Pyrobaculum calidifontis JCM 11548: one gene and its partner. The protein of the gene in region 1 interacts with the protein of each later gene in a pairwise test. Links are inferred from orthologs where the notes say so. Each region holds a gene or a part of one and is shown on either strand. Other genes may lie near its edges.

What was found.
Region 2: the proteins of PCAL_RS00290 (region 1) and PCAL_RS05300 interact in binary tests that used the Methanocaldococcus jannaschii proteins (3 or more experiments, as listed by UniProt). The link is inferred for Pyrobaculum calidifontis JCM 11548 from one-to-one orthologs.

The regions. Positions count from the first base shown.
Region 1 is NC_009073.1:50,207-58,011, reverse strand. What follows is about bases 1,642-4,543. They hold PCAL_RS00290 (RNA-guided pseudouridylation complex pseudouridine synthase subunit Cbf5), read right to left. Parts: upstream 3,643-4,543; coding sequence 2,641-3,642; downstream 1,642-2,640. Other genes in these bases: PCAL_RS00275 (YkgJ family cysteine cluster protein), read left to right, coding at 4,261-4,543; PCAL_RS00280 (hypothetical protein), read right to left, coding at 3,982-4,128; PCAL_RS00285 (50S ribosomal protein L14e), read right to left, coding at 3,639-3,950; PCAL_RS00295 (DUF211 domain-containing protein), read right to left, coding at 2,339-2,632; PCAL_RS00300 (hypothetical protein), read right to left, coding at 1,848-2,342. Outside these bases: PCAL_RS00315 (ATP-binding protein), read right to left, coding at 1-147; PCAL_RS00310 (Gfo/Idh/MocA family protein), read right to left, coding at 439-1,371; more of PCAL_RS00305, read right to left, coding at 1,368-1,641; more of PCAL_RS00275, read left to right, coding at 4,544-4,662; PCAL_RS00270 (4Fe-4S ferredoxin), read left to right, coding at 4,666-5,559; PCAL_RS00265 (hypothetical protein), read left to right, coding at 5,535-5,846; PCAL_RS00250 (PaREP1 family protein), read right to left, coding at 6,384-6,983; PCAL_RS00245 (CPBP family intramembrane glutamic endopeptidase), read right to left, coding at 7,011-7,805. UniProt on the Methanocaldococcus jannaschii protein: Could be responsible for synthesis of pseudouridine from uracil-55 in the psi GC loop of transfer RNAs.
Region 2 is NC_009073.1:932,868-940,769, forward strand. What follows is about bases 2,308-5,306. They hold PCAL_RS05300 (RNA-protein complex protein Nop10), read right to left. Parts: upstream 3,926-5,306; coding sequence 3,689-3,925; downstream 2,308-3,688. Other genes in these bases: PCAL_RS05280 (DNA replication complex subunit Gins51), read left to right, coding at 2,308-2,320; PCAL_RS05285 (50S ribosomal protein L44e), read left to right, coding at 2,388-2,663; PCAL_RS05290 (30S ribosomal protein S27e), read left to right, coding at 2,668-2,871; PCAL_RS05295 (translation initiation factor IF-2 subunit alpha), read left to right, coding at 2,892-3,692; PCAL_RS05305 (STT3 domain-containing protein), read right to left, coding at 3,922-5,306. Also shown: PCAL_RS05265 (transcription factor S), read left to right, coding at 1-30; pcn (proliferating cell nuclear antigen (pcna)), read left to right, coding at 155-907; DNA primase catalytic subunit PriS, read left to right, coding at 904-1,842; more of PCAL_RS05280, read left to right, coding at 1,835-2,307; more of PCAL_RS05305, read right to left, coding at 5,307-6,261; PCAL_RS05310 (hypothetical protein), read right to left, coding at 6,471-6,635; PCAL_RS05315 (hypothetical protein), read right to left, coding at 6,685-7,221; PCAL_RS05320 (DHH family phosphoesterase), read left to right, coding at 7,262-7,902. UniProt on the Methanocaldococcus jannaschii protein: Involved in ribosome biogenesis; more specifically in 18S rRNA pseudouridylation and in cleavage of pre-rRNA.

The DNA of each region.
Region 1 (7,805 bases):
CTTCCTAAGCATTAGGGTCTTCCCACTACCCGCCGGCCCCACAATAAACACGTTGGCGCCATCAGACGCCCTAGATAGGGCCAACTTGAACTCTTCCCCAAGCTCCGCCCTCTCCACGTCGTACAGTGAAAAATCCTCTCCCTTCATGCACTCTGCCCCACTTGTTAAAAAACCGCCACGTGTAAAATAACGCCAGTATACGTAGAGACTGGCGCCGCCTAAACTTTCGTCTACAGCCGTTCCGCCTTAAGTCCAACGGTCTTGAGCCCTCGTCGGTGATATATGTATGACACGTCTCTTGTGCCTCGCCTCCACTCTCCTGTCTATAACTCTTTCGCGGTATAGGCGGTTGTGGCTTGGGCAATGGCCTTGGCGGCTTGGCCCTAGGTCGCCGCTTTTCCGCTACCCAACCACCCGGCCCCTTAAAAGCCCTCTACCCTATACTTCGTCTAAGCCCACTAACTTGCCTGTCTTAATAGAGACAACGGCCGCCTCGCACAATTTCAATGTATAGACGATGTCCTCTACTGCGACGACCTCTCCGCCTTTGCCAGAGGCTGCCAGCAGAAATTCTCTGTCTTGCAGTAGGAGGGGCTCGGCGACCTCAAGCCTGGGCCTATATACGCCGTCTTCGCCGTAGAAGTAGACCTCGTCTGTGACAAAGTCTATTACAAATATGCCCTGATCCCCCGTCAGTTCAATCCGCCTAAACTTGTACGGCGTAAGCCAGTTGGCCTCAAATATCGCCGAGGAGCCGCCGTATTGTCCAAATATCTGGGCGTGGTCCTCGTATTGCCCCCTCGTGGAGCCCCCCGCGGCGTATACCGCCCTCGCCCTCTCCCCCGTGATGTACGTCACGAGGTCTATGTCGTGGATTGCTAGGTCTTTTATTACGCCGACGTCGCCTGGCCTTATTGGCCAACGAGACGTCCTTTTCCCATACGCAGAGAGGAAGCGGCCCAGCTTAGACAAATTCGCCTTGACGTAGCGAACTCCCTGGTGAAATCTGAGGAGGTACCCCGTGGTGACTAAGGTCCTCTTGCCCAAGTCCAGTAGCTCGTAGGCCTCGCCTAACGTCGCAGTGAATGGCTTTTCCACCAGCGTGGGCACGCCCCTTGAGAGAAAGAGTGCGGCGTGGCGCGCGTGCAGCGTCGTGGGAGTTGCCACTATGGCGGCGTCTACGTCGAGGTCGGCGGCCTTCTCCACACCTCTTACAGCCTGTGCGCCGTAGACTTTCTCGGCCCACCGTAGCCTGGTCTCGTCTATGTCCACGGCGTATACGGTGTCGACAAGCCCCTCGCCCCTGAGCTGTGCTACGACTCTGAGGTGGTTCTTCCCCCAACCCCCTATTCCCACCACAGCGACTCTCATAAGTACGCCACGTATCTCACCAGAGCCGGGTGAGGCGGCCTTCTGTACACCACTACTTCTTTAAACGAGGGCCGCTGTCTGACGTAGATTCGTACCAGCTCCCTTAGAGAGCCCACGTGTATCTTCAACACCTTGAAGTCCTCGTATTCCTCCACCTCTCCGTCTACGGGGTTGCTCGCCAAGTCGGGCAACAACACCTTCTTACTCTCTCTGATCATGTCGCCGTCGAGCCTATACGCCCAGAGCTTCTCCACCGCCACGCGGCCGTACTTCATGTCTGAAATCATGTTCTCAAGCTTCCTCAAATCTACGTCAAGCGCGGTGGCGAGGTAGGGCACCTCGCCCCTGGAGAAGTACTTGTGGGTAGGCACCTCGAAGGATATGATTTCGACATCGCCGGCCTTCTCCCTAAAGAGCCTAGTTGTGCGGAGGTATTCTACTGGAAGCGTAGCCACGGCTCTACCTAGGGCCAGTATTTAAGCAATTACTGGGAAGGCGAGCCCCACTGCCACTCCCACAGCCACCGCCAAGGCGATCATCCCCACCACCCAGGCGAAGTCTCCCCACGACTCCGCTAGAAAAGCGCCCACGACCAACACAGCCAGGGCAAGGGCGAGGGGGGCCGCTGGCGGAAAGACGGCAGCGGGCGCTAAGACGGCCAGCGCCCCAGCCAGAGAGGAGACGAAGGCGAACGCGGACGACTTGGCCGTGGCGTACAGCGCACGGGTGTGCAAAAGAGACCACCTAAGCCACTCCTCCCTCAGAGAGACCTTGTAGGCGACCTCTTTGACCTCTTGCATCTGTTGAACAAACTCCGCTACGAAGACCGTAAGCGCGTTTATCGAAGCCACTACCACAGCCAGCGACACCAAGAGGTCTAGGCCTATGCCGCCTCCCCTAAAAATTAGCGTGGCAGAGAGAGTGCCCGCAGTAATTAGGCCGTCCACTACGCCTAGGACTAAGTATCTCACGTGGTCGCACCGGCCTGCGGTATATACTCGCCGACTACTACCTCATCGATAGAATGGACAACGCCGCCGACTCTCTCAAGAGCCTCTTCCACCTCTCTGTAGTCTATGTTCTCCCCCTCGACCACTATTGCGAGCCCCAACACGTCTACATCCACATCGTCTACGGTAATTCTAACCGCCTTCACGCCCTCCACTTTATAGAGCTCTCTGGCGACGTCCACTATTGTCACACCCTTGGTAGGTATCGCCGCGTCTATCACCATGCGACGTATTGGAGGACGATCCCCCACAACCCTATCTAGGTGCCACTTTTAAAGCTTTTACCGCCTCGCCTCCACATGGGCGGATAGGTGCCGCGGGGCATGACCACCCGGTCGGTCCGCGCCACAAGCCCCTTCTCCATTTTCTTAACCTCCTCACTGTCGACAAGCGCTCTTCCAATGCCTATGAGCTCGCCCTTAAGCGTAAAATAGGCCACTAAGTCGCCGCGGCTAAACGGGTGTTCAAACTTGGCCACGCCGGGTGCAGCGAGGGGGGCGCCGTTGCAGAGGGCGTCAACGGCGCTGTCGCGGACCCAGATCTTGGGCAGAGGTCTCGCTATCTCCTCTATTGGGAGCAACACCCTCCTGAGATATGTATCATCGCCGTACTTCTTCCAAATGTAGTACGCGTCTGCCAAGTCCTGCAGAGTCACGGCCTCGTCCTCTGTAAAACACGAGACCGCCACGCGGCGGAGCTCCCTCATATTTGCCCCAACCCCCAAGATTTCCCCCAAGTCGTGGATAAGCTTTCTAGCATAGGTGCCGGCCTCCACGTGCATTTTCAGCACTGCGTACCTCCCGTCAAGCTCCAAAAGCTCCAGGGAGTAAACCCGGCGCGTTCTAAGTTGCCTCTTCACCGCGGAGCGGAGCGGGGGCTTCTGGTAGATCTCCCCCTGAAGCTCCTGCAACACCCTCCGCAGATTTTCTACGTCTACATCGCCGTGGAACTTGGCCACGGCTATGTAGACCTTGTCCGCCCTAGACAAAGCCATAAGCACCTTAGTCCCCTCAGCCACGGCCACTGGAAGGACACCGGACACCTTCGGGTCCAGAGTGCCCGAGTGCCCAGCCCTCTCCACTCCCAAAATCTTCTTCACCCACGCCGCAACCTCGTGGCTAGTCGGCCCCCTGGGCTTGTCTAAAATGAGAAAAGAGTACCGTATGTGCTCCTCTGCGCTTCTACTCGACGGCGGTTTGCCCCACTGCGGATTCGTCCCCTCCTCCAGTTTTACAAAAACCTCCCTACTGCCGCACTTCACTTGACGTCGGCTGGAGTAATTTCAAACAGCTTCGGCTTTACTCTCTCCTTCATGTACTCCACAAGCCCTGCCGCCTCTAACGCCTTAAGCACCTCCTCGTCAGAGGCGCCCTTCTTAATCTCAATCTTCTTGTCTGTGGGCTCGATGTGGTTTATGTTCACTCTCCTGCGCCTTACGCCGCTCAGCGACTTGGGGCCGGTAATTACCACGTAATTCTCGTCGACTATGTCCACTACCACCGCCTTTCTGCCAGCCTCTCTGCCCAACACTTTGACTACGACCCTGCCCACATCTATAACCTTGACCATCGAAAGGGGAAAAAGGGTGGGGTTTTAAATCTTAACAAAAGGGGGTTACTTCTTTTTCTCCTCTTTCTTCTCCTCCTTCTTCTCCTTCTTCATGTGCGAAGACTTGTGGCACATATTTAATTCTTTCTTTAATTATTCGTATGCCTCTCTTTAATAATTTGAAAAGAGATAGGGCCATATTTAAAATTTATTCAAGAGGTGTTAGAGGCAATTTAGTTTACAAAAGTACAAGGATAGTTATTTCTAAGTCTATGAGATAACGTCGAAAATACATTATACAAAGTATTTAACCATGAGGCTACAGCCCCACGTGTTTACATGCCCCATTGGGTGCCCCGCCGACTGTTGCAAATTTGAGGCATACGAAGATATGCCAGTGGTGCTGGAGGAGGAGATAGAGGTGCTCAAACGCGAGGCAGAGAAGATAGGCGTCAAGCTGGAGTTTGAGCCAATAGGCTCCTACAACGGCGTCAAGTTGTACAAGTGGATTATCAGAGGGTGGTGCCCCTTCTACAAGGGCAAGTGCACTATCCACGAGAAGAAGCCTCTCGCCTGTAGAATATACCCGCTCGTCCTAAACCTCAAGACGGGCGAAATATACCTCTCAGAGAAGTGCCTATGGGTAAAGGTAAATGGCCCAAAGCCCCTCGACCACTTCCCCGCAGAGAAGGAGGCAACGAAGAAACTATTGATAAAGCTAAGGATTAAGTAGGCCGTGGTGGAGTTCATAGTGGAGGGGCCCTGGGACGACGACGAGAAGTTGGCCATTGGAGTTGGCTTGTCCATGACCTTTAGACGCGCCCTAGTCCACGCAGAGCCCAGCCCCAATGCGCTAAAAGCCGCCGAGGGGGCCGTCTGGGGCGCTCTACTCATAAAGCCTTGCCCGCCCGGCCTCCCCTGCCACAGAGACATAAAAGAGGCCGTGGCCGTGTCCGAGGCAGAGCTCGCGCTTGTGGGCTACGAGGGCCCCGACCCGCCGACGACAACGCGCCGAGTGTCCACATTCAACAAGCACTACATGAGGCCCTGGAGGTGGGCCAGAGGCGGCGAAGAGGCGAAAGTGGGCCACCCGCTCCTCCCCCTAATGTCCTGCCTCTACACCCTCTTGAAGATGAGAGACGACGTGCCGATAGTAATCTCCGACGTGAGACTAAAGCCCACAGCCCCCGCGGGGCCCGACTACATGGTTACGCCGACATGGCACCTCCCAAGAGAGGTAGCAGAAGTCGTAGACGTGCATCTGCCCCCGCTCAAGGCCGGGGCAATAGCGCTGGGCGTCTTAATGGGAGGCTACAGGGCGGGCCCCGTCATAGCCATAGTCAAGCAAAGAGACGAGCTGGCGGAGACCGTCGTGAAGATGGGGGGCTACGTAGTGGCACTAAACGAGGAGGGAGACCCCTGCCAACTCTTCGAAAGGCGGGCAGTGGGCTACAGCCCCAAGGTCAGCAAATACACAGTGGACCCAGCGCTCTGCGACCGATGCGGAGAATGCCTAAAAACCGCCTGCCCCGCCATTACGCCGTCGCCGGCAGGCCACCCACAGATACTCCCCACTTGCACGGGCTGTAGCGCCTGCGCGCTGGTATGCACAAGAGGGGCCATACGCTGAAGGTACAATTCACAGGAGACAAGGTGGTAGTGGGAGACAGAGAAATCGACATACGCGGGGCAAGACCCATAGACCTCATGCTCGCGGCTCTGGCATATGGAATTGGGGCCCGGTACATAGACGCCACAGGCGAGCCATTTGAAATGGAATGCCACATAGAAGGCTACCAAATAACTTGTACCACAAAATGCACAGGCCAGGAAGAAAAATGCTTGGTATACCAAACCTTGACAAAAGGCCTGTTAAAACTCCTATGCGTCAAAGAACCTCCATCTTTACAACAGTGATGTAAGTCTCGTACCTCTTCACAACTTTCAAACCTTTCTTTTCATGCTCTTTCTTCTCCTTACTCTCCTCCGACATGAGTCCTACATTCAATCTGCTTAAATAATGTACTTTACACTCCTCTTTATATACTAGAAGAACTAACTTGACACAAGCCGACGTCGGCCACGTACAATTTGAGAGAATGACGCTGGCGGGCCCGATGGGATTTTTGGGCGGCTTTGCCTGAACCCACGACCTACGGCTCCGCAGGCCGCCGCTCTATCCAGGCTGAGCTACGGGCCCTACCGATGTTTGAACTCGTTGTTTATAAGTTTAGCAACGGTTAACAAAGAGCGAACGTATGAAGTGACGAGCGGCCGCACACGGCTAAAAACTTATAAAGCGGGATGTACAGGAGATGTAGCCCCGGTAGTCTAGCCCGGTCAAAGGGAGGCCCGACTAGGGATGTGGGCCTTATGTACGCTACAGGCCAATCGAGCCCATGACCCGGGTTCAAAAGGGGAGCCCCTGAGAGTCCCGGCCGGGGCACCACGTCTTTATATTACAAGATACAGTAGAGAAAGTAGGGGGCGTATGCGGTTCGAGTTAAGGATACATCTCCGTGGTGTAGAGAGGGGGTTGAGGAATAAAAGATGTGAGGATGTACTGCGAATTATCTTACTGCGCATGTCCTGCCTTATTTGCATTGAGTACGCGAATAGCACCTTTCTGAGCTTGGCCGCGGCTTCTGTGAGCTTTTCCACGTCCCATTTGTCTAAGTGCCCTTCGTAGAAGTTTATGTGGAGTTGTTCTATTGCAGCGAAGAGGGTGATAGTCTCGGGGTCGTGTTCCATGGCTATTTTCCTAACGGTGGCCCACACGAGTCTGTGGGTGTGGTGTTTAAGGCCCTTCTTTTCGGCGGCCGCTTTGACTAATTGGACCACTGAGTTCCAAATTTTCTCGCTTCCCTGTCTCAACTCGCCTTTTTCCACTAGCTCGAGCCCCTCACGCCAGAAGTGTTCGGAGGACTCTACGTAGAAGTCGACGCGCTCGCTGGGGTCTAGGGTCTCCTCGACCAGTCTATAGAGATACGCCACTGGGTCTTCGTCGGGTTTTTTCCTCTTGATAAAGTCGACGAGGTGTTGAAGTGCGTCCATGGGCCAAAATGGGTGTGCAGTTATAAGCTAAGTCGGCACGTTTTGCTTGGCTGAGCGTATTTTGGCGTAGGCGGCGTATAGGGCTAGTGAGGTGAGAGCCCAAGCGGCTATGCCCAGGGCGCCGATACCGAGGTACAGCTCTCTAGCCTCTGGGGGCAGATAGCTCGCGGCCACTGTAAGGGGCCAGAGGGCATTCACCGCGCCGTGTAGCGACGCGGCGGGAAGGACGCTGTTCTTGGCGAAGAGGAGGAGGGGGTAGGTGAGGGCGGTGGTAAACGCGGTGAAGAGGGGCACTCCCAGCCACCTATTGTAGTAGTAGTTGTAGCCTAGGAGCAGTATGGCCGACGCGTGCCACAGCCCCCAAACCACGCCTATTATCACTACGTTGCGCAAATTGGCCTCGCCGCCTAGTCTGCGGAAGAGGTAGCCCCTCCAACCTATTTCCTCTCCCAGCGCCACTACGGCGTTTATTGTAACCGCGGCTATGTAGGCCCCAGCGATTTGGGCATACGCAACGATTCTAGCCAAGGCCTCGGCGTCTTGGACTGGGTATTGCCTAATCGCGTTGGCTATTGCGTCTATGTACGCCTGGAATTGGAAGAGGCCTAGGGGGGCCGCCAGCGCGATGTATATCCCCAAGGCCCCGTAGACGACGAGGGGAGCGAAGAAATAGGGCAAGAGGACCCTCCCCGAGAGGCCGACTATCTCCTTCAGCTCTCTCAGCCTCCCCTCGGCCCACAGAGCAACGACTACTGCGAGTGCCACGCTCCACATTCTTGTAATCCCCCACACGGCGAGCCCCGTGGGCGAGCTGGCCGCCGG
Region 2 (7,902 bases), 880 kb from region 1 along the record:
TGCGGCCACGTGTGGCGGGAATACGAATAGCCCATCTTTTCTATCGCAGTCAGAGGAGGCGTTGGCGGCGGGCCGCCCGCATAGGCGCTTAGGGGTACCTTAGGGTGGGGTGTATTATGGGTTCAATTTTTTAAAAAGTGGGCCACCTTATGTCATGCCTAAGTATGTTCTAACGTATATGGACGCCAAGGAGTTCGCGTACATAATAGACTCACTATCGGTGTTGGTGGAGGAGGCAAGCTTCGTGCTTAGGAGCGATGGCCTTTTTCTCCGCGCGTTAGACGCGTCTAGGACGGCCATGGTAGACCTCTCTATGCCTAAGGAGGCCTTTGAGGAATTCCCAGAGGTTGAGGAAGAGGTAAAGCTCGGCTTCAATTTTAAGGATCTTAAGAAGCTACTGCGGCGGGTGAAGAAGGGCGACAAGATAAGCCTTGAAATCGAGGAGTCCAGAGTCAAGGTGAAGCTGGTGGGCAAGTCTGTCAGATCTATAACTCTCCCCATGATTGAGGTGGTGTCTGAGGAGCTCCCAACGCCTAAGGTGGTCTTCACGGCGCTTGTCAAAACCAGTAGCGACGTATTGGCCTCTGCTGTGAAAGACGCAGACGCTGTAGCAGACGAGGTGAAGTTTGAGGCAAACGAGGACGCCTTTGTAATAAGCGCGGCCAGCGACAAGGGCGAGGTGGAAGTGCGGCTGGACAAGGGCAGCGAGCTTGTCTACGAGTTTGACGTAAAGGAGCCGGCCTCGGCCCGCTATTCGCTGGAGTACCTCGTGGACATCGTGGGCAAGGCGTCTAAAATAAGCGACATAGCCACTGTGGAGTTGGCCACTGCGAAGCCTGTCTTGCTCACCTTCGACATACCGGCCGGCGGCCGAATTGCCTACTACGTGGCGCCGAGGGTGGAGTGATTGTAGAAGTATTTTTCCGCAACTACTACAGGAACTACGCGAAGCTGGAAGTAGACGAGGTGGAAAAGAGGGAGTTCGCCTTCCAGCCCTTTGTCGGCGGCATGGTTAGGCACAAGGCCTTTAAAAACCTCGAAGAGCTGAAGAGGCACTTGGTTGAGAAGACGCCTCGGCACGTCTACTACTCCACCGCCCGGTACGAGAGGCCTTGGGAGGAGGACATGGAGCGAAAGGGCTGGCTAGGCGCCGACTTAGTATTTGACATAGATGGAGACCACCTCGACACTGAGGCGTGTAGAGAGAGCAAGGTGGTGTCTTTGGCGTGTCTAGAGGACGCCAAGGAGGAGGCCAACAAGCTCATAGACGTGTTGACAGAGGAGCTGGGCCTTAAGCCGACTAAGGTCGTATTCTCCGGCAACAGGGGATTCCACGTGCACGTGGTCGATGAAGAGGTGTTGGCCCTTGGGCAAAAGGAGCGTAGAGAGCTTGTGAACTACCTAAAGGCAGTCGGGTTTGACCCCTCTAAGTTCCACATGAAGGTGGGGAGGCGGAAGGTCGTGTTGTACGAGGAGGAGGCCGTGGGCAACCTCTTGCGCATTAGGAGAGGCATAGAGGACCCCGAGGCGTTGAAGGTTGAGGTAGACGAGGTGGTGACGCAGGACGTGCATAGGCTCATAAGGGCCCCCGGCTCGCTCAACGGGAAGACGGGCCTCGTGGCATTGCCTCTCTCAGTGAGAGACTTGGAAAAAGAAGTGGCGCACATAGTCGAGAGGGCTATCGCCTTTAGAAAGGGGAATTTGAGGCTGAGGTTCGAAAAGCCGTTCCAGGGCACTGTGTTGTTTGAAAAAGTGGAGGCGAGAGAGGGCGACATTAAGACGCTGCCAGCACATGTGGCCATATACCTAGAGCTACAGGAATTTGGCAAAATATATGATTGAGAAGCTGAGGCTCTGGTTAGCCGCTGAGGCTAACTCGCGCTTTCTCACAGAGCCGCCGTACGGCTCGTACGCAGAGGCGGCTGAGCAGTTTGTCAGAGATTTGCAGAACTCGCCGCTGCCGCAGAGCATAGCGGAGCAGGTTAAAGCCCATGTCTACTCCACGTTGGTCACGATAGTGGAACTTAGAACGCGGAAGATACTGTGGGAACTGAGCCAAGGCCGCGAGCCTAAGAATACGACGGCAGAAGAGGAGAGGCTCATACGGCCGTTGTTGAAAATCCTCCGTGCCAGACCCCACCGGAGAGAGGCGCAGGAGTATGTGATTGTACAATTCGTAACTCCCCACCCTGCCATAATAACTGAGGACTTTAAACAGATAGGTCCCTTTAACAAGGGCGACTTGGCTAAACTGCCTCCCCGCGACGCGAAAGACCTAGAGGAAAGGGGCGTTGCCAGACTCCTCCGGCTTGAAGACTAACTGAGGCCCGATCCCCTGCGGGGCGTGGTGGGAGTAAAATTTATTTTGTCCCCCTTTTTGCCCCTTCGTGAAGTTTCCCAAGAGCGTAAATATGTACTGTCCACGGTGTAACACATATACGCAGCATAGCGTGTCCAACTACCACGGAGGTCAGAGGAGGTCGCTGGCGGAGGGCCAGAGGAGGTATGAGAGAAAGTTGAAGGGGTACGGCTCCACTCCTAAGCCTAAGCAGAAGAGGTTTGCCAAGGTCAATAAAAAGGTGACCTTAGTATTTACCTGCACTAAGTGCGGCTACAAAATTGTGAAGAGCTTAGGCAGGATGAAGAAGGTGGAACTGGTGTAGGCCCATGCCACAGAGGTTCAGCAGAGTCCTAATACCACAGCCTCGGTCTAGGTTTGTTAGACTTAGGTGCCCCGACTGTGGAAACGAGCAGGTAACCTTTAGCCACGCCGCGATGGTGGTGCGCTGTCTCGTGTGCGGCAGAGTTTTGGCGCAACCCACCGGTGGGAAGGCGATTTTCGCAGGCCACGTCGTAAAAGTTTTAGAATAGCCCCCAAACCCCTTCCTTCAATGAAGTTAGTGAAAAAGGATTTTCCAGACGTAGGCGAGTTAGTCATAGGCACAGTCAAAAAGATCGCGGAGCACGGGGCGTATGTGTACCTAGACGAATACGACTTGGAGGCCTTTGCGCCGACGCAAGAGGTGGTCCAGTCTTGGTTTCACAGCATTAGGGATTACATAAAGGAGGGCAATAAGACGGTGTTTAAGGTGATAAGCGTAAACCCCAAGATGCGCGTGGTAGAGGTTTCTCTCAAGAGAGTTAGAGTAGACGAGAAGGAGAAGAAGCTCCTCCTCTACCGCCACAGAGTCAGAGTGTTGAAGCTCTTGGAAATCGCCATGAAGAGGCTGAACAGGCCGCCACAAGAGGCTTTAAACGTCTTGTGGTATCTAGAGGAGCAGTTCGGCGACCCCTTCAAAGTCTTCGAAGAAATTGTGAAAACGGGGCCGCAGGTGTTAGACGGGTTAGACCTAGACGACAAGCTGAAGGAGCTCCTCGTAGAGCTGGCCCGGCAACAGGTGGAAATCCCACCCACGAAGATCTCCGGCGTAATTAAGGCCGTGAGCGTGGAGGGCGATGGCGTTGAGAAGATAAAGGCCGCATTGACGGAGTTGCTCAAGGCTCTGGAGGCAAAGTATCCACAAGTCTCGGCCAAAATCTACGTGATAGGCCCGCCGCGGTATCGGATAGACTTGGTGGGCAAAATGCCGAAGCAGGTAGAGGCGGCGTTTAACGAGGTCTCAGCCCTCCTACAGTCTCTACAGAAGAAGTACAAGGTAATTGCAAGCGTCCAGAGAATAGAGCAGGGCTAGCCGCTCCCCTCCACCACGGCGGCGAATTCCTCCAAGATCTTCCTCCTCGTTTCCTCTTTCACGGGGAGTGTCCCGAGCAACGCCTTTTGTAAAATTCTATACCGCTGGTACTTGTCCTCGGGGGAAAACTTAGGCGGGTGAGGCACCTCGACCTCGCCCCCGCACTTCGGGCAGCTGGCCTTCGAAAGCGTGTACCAGCCGCAGTTTTTACAACGCCTCAGAAGCGACTTCACGGCCCCACTTCGTACAGCACAACCCACCCATGGGGCCTAGAGACGTAGACAAGCCTCAGAGGCCTCGTCGCCGTTGTAATAAACGGCACCTGCTCCTTTGCGCCAGTAAGCGGGTCGGCCACCACCTCCACGCTCCCGGAGGTCCACCCCTGTATTGTGTACTGGAGAGCCCCTGCCAGCCTTGGCGCATACCCGGGCAGGTACACGTTGCCCCCCGTCAGCTTGAGGTCTCTAAACGTGGTGAAGACGCCTTGTTGATACACGCCCTCGAACATCCACGCGTACTGCTCGGTGGCGTTGCCGTAGGCGGGGACAAGCCTAACCTTGCTGAACAACATAGCGTAAAGCGTCCTATTTAAGCTGAGGGGGACCGGGTAGTAGCTCCCCTGTATAGTGAAATAGGCGTACGTGGCGCTGGGCGGCGGGCCTGGGTAGCTCATGACCTTTGTGTAGAAGAAGTCTTCGAAGTTCGTCGACGTGGCGCCCAGTATCTTGGCCGCATCGCCGACGTTCTCAAGCGCTATACGCGCCATCCAGTAGGACTTTAAAAAGTCGCCGCCGGGCGGGTATTCGTGAACAAGCAGATAGCCCGCAGACAGTGGAGTGGCTATGTACGGCATTATCGCCAAGACGTACTTCGTGCGGAAGTCCTTGGTAAATATTTCTGCGCCTACCTGCGGCGGGGCCATAAGCGCGAGGCCTATCTTCCCAATCTGCGTCGCGTTTATTGTGGAATTGTCGGCGAGACTCGTCTTATTGCCTATTATCGAGATCCAGTAGCCGTAGTCCCACCACGACGCCACAGGCTCGTAGATCGGTAGCCTCGTCTTCATCCACATCAACATGTCGAGGAAGTCCTCACTTACAACGCCGACGGCCGACGTTGCAATCTGCGTAGGCTGTCTCGCGAGCCCCTCGCCGTAGTTAAGTCTCTGGGCATTGAGGGCGGGCATCACCGAGGAGAGCAACATGGCCACGGATATAATAGCCGCGAGGGCCACCAGTAGGCCCAGCCTCTTGTTTTCCATTGCCTTGGCAATGCCCACAGCGGCCACAACAGTGGCTATGGGGGCCAGTAGCACGAGGAGGCGGACCATCGTCGCTGCGGCGTAGCCCGCCGTGGCTAAGTAGGACAGCGCCAAAAGGCCGCCGGGCGTGAAGAGGTAGGGCACCCCCGCGAGTATAAACGGCAACACTGGGCCATACCTAGCCACAATTTGAACAAAGGAAGTTGTGCTGTGCTCCGCCACGCTGGCCACAATGGCGGAGCGACCAACGGGGAAAAGAGTGGCGAGGTACTTCCCCCCTATGGCGCCTGTGGCCAGCGCTGCTACGAATATGCCGATGCCGGCGAGGACCACGGCCACGACGAGCCACATATACCTCCTCAAGAGCTCCACGGTCCTCGTAACGCCGAGCTTTGAGTCTAAAAGCCATGTAGCTAAGGCGGCGGCTAAGCCAAAGGTCGGGATAATGTTAAAGGCACTTATGAGCGTATTTACGCCGTATCTAGGTATTGTGGCCACGAAGACGCCGTAGAGCAAGTAGAAGAGGAGGTAGGAGAGGAAGAAGTTCCTGGCGTCAAAGGGGAGCTGGACCGCAGGAGGCGCCGGCCCCCTCTTCGCCTTAGAAGGCGCCGCCGGCGTAAACGCGAGCTTTAGGAAGTAGTAAGTAGGCAAGAGGAGCGCGTAGAGGCCCACCAAGTTCCACACGTAGAAGTGCGCGCCCCACGTCCACGCCACATAGCCAAGCGCTACGCCGGCGAGAGCCCCCATCAAAGGCCTCCTCAGCCCGTCCAACAAGAGGGCTAGGCCCAGGGGTATTAGAAAAAGACTTATGGGCTCGTCGTCGAACCACGCGGCAAAGCCGCGCTCAATGAAGGCGGGCATAACGGCGGTAAGCATGGCAGAGAGCAGCCCCACTCTGAGACCCCCCTCCCCCAGCTCCTGGCCCACTTTGTACCCAAGGTAGAACATGGAGAAGACGGCGAGAGAGTTCATAATCGCCGGCGCCGCTACTACGGCGTGCCACAGATCAACGCCGAATGGGCGGAGAAGCGCGTAGACAAACAAGCCGTAGAAAGAGGTGCCCGGCAGAAGAACTTTGCCCCAATCGACGCCGTAGGGGTACCAGAACTGTAAAAACTGCGCACCGCTCCACCACCACCCAGCGCCGTGCTCCAACGTGTACTTGGCCAAGTAGTAGCGGACATATGGGTCAAACTCGTCGAGCCACCACCCCCATAGGAAGACGCGGTACATTCTTGCGTATAAGGCTATGGCAAACGCGGCAAGCAGAGACGACGTGACGAGGAGAATCCTCTCTTTCCTATCCATCAAGCGCGAAAACAGGCCCAAATATATTTCTTAACCCCCCGCCCCTCTTAAAGCCCAGCCCCCTCTCAAGCCCTTAACACTCTAAAGTCCCCGCCTGTGGGTAGGGTATGAGGTACCTCTTTGCGCCTGCTCCATCCTGGCCCGCGCCATCCTGCAGTAGATGTCGCGGCGCTTGTGAAAGCGCAACCTAATCGCAACCGTGACGCCTTCTATCCCCTCCTAAGCCCAACCGCAATCTTGATAGGCCGCCTCTCTAGGGGCGAGAGGCACTTAGGGCACACGCCGCCCCACATCTTTAGCACCGCCTCCACCGTCTTAGGCTCTTTGTCGCTGTAAAGGACAAAGCCGCAGGAGTCGCACTTTACGACAAACACGGCCAAGGTGTATAATGGCCTTTTAAAAGTGTGAGATAGTACCTAGCTATTACACGCAAGTTCTCACGCCGACGCCTTCGCGGAAGGTGAAGGTCAAGGCGTCTAGCTCGTCTTCCTCAAGCTCGGGGTACCGCCTCTTGAGCCACGGCCTTGAGGAGCCAGCGTCTAGCTCATCTACGAGGCGGACTTCGCGGCACCCCAGCGTGGAGAGGGCCCTCTTCATGTCCACGTATGGGGAAGAGCCCATGTGGATTTGGACAGACTCGGCGCTTTTCAACACGGCCTCCACCGTGGCCCAGTCCAACACGGCGTGTAGGACCAGCTCCCCCCTCCACACGTAGACCACCCCGTTCTTCGCAGTGCCCAGGTCGACCCCCAGCTTCCCCCCGCCTAGGATCTTCGGCACAGATGCGAAGAGCTCCTTCGCCACACACCTATAGTCGTCGCACGGCAACACTACGTCGCCGCCAGCTCTGTACCTTCCATCTACTATGACTACGTCGCCGTCGCCAAATAGAGACACGCCGTACGCTATCTTCCGCACCACGTCGTATATACTCCGCCGCCCAACATAGGCCAGCTTCAACGTGTCAATAAACTTAAGAAATTTATAAAATCTGCGCCTTGTGGACGCGTTAAGGGTACTCGCGGCTAAATTGCAGAAGAGGCCGGTGGCGCTCTGCGATTCAAACGACGTCGACGGCATAGCGTCGGCCGCGTTGTTCAAGCGCAAGTATCCAGAGGGGGTGGTGGTCCTAGCGGGGCCCTCCGAGGTCAAGAAGTGGTGGATTAAGGCCTTTACGTGGGATTTCGTCGCAGACCTCCCCTGCCCCGGCAAGGCCAAGGTTAGGGCAGACCACCACAAGACAAATGCCCCCTGCGCCGAAGTCGAGTTCTACGACCCCGAGGCCCCCGCCGCGGCTGTACTAGCCGCCAAGGCCCTAGGCCTTGAAGAAGACCCAGTGGCGCGGGAGCTCGTAGAGGCGGCCGTGCAGACAGACACCGCAGATGTGAGAGATCCCACGGTGAAGAAGCTCGACCTGGCCATCAGGTACGGCTTTGCCGAGGAGAAGCTTGCGGCAATCGAGATACTGGCCAAGAAGGGACTAGCCGCGTTGGACGAAGAGCCCTTAAAGACCATGGCCGCCAGAGGAGAGGAGAAGGAGAAGCTGGTCTTAGCCATAGCGGAGAGGGTGCCGCCGAGAGAGACGCTGTTTATATACAACCCGGTCCACCTAGGGATCTCCTACAGGGCCCTCACCATAGA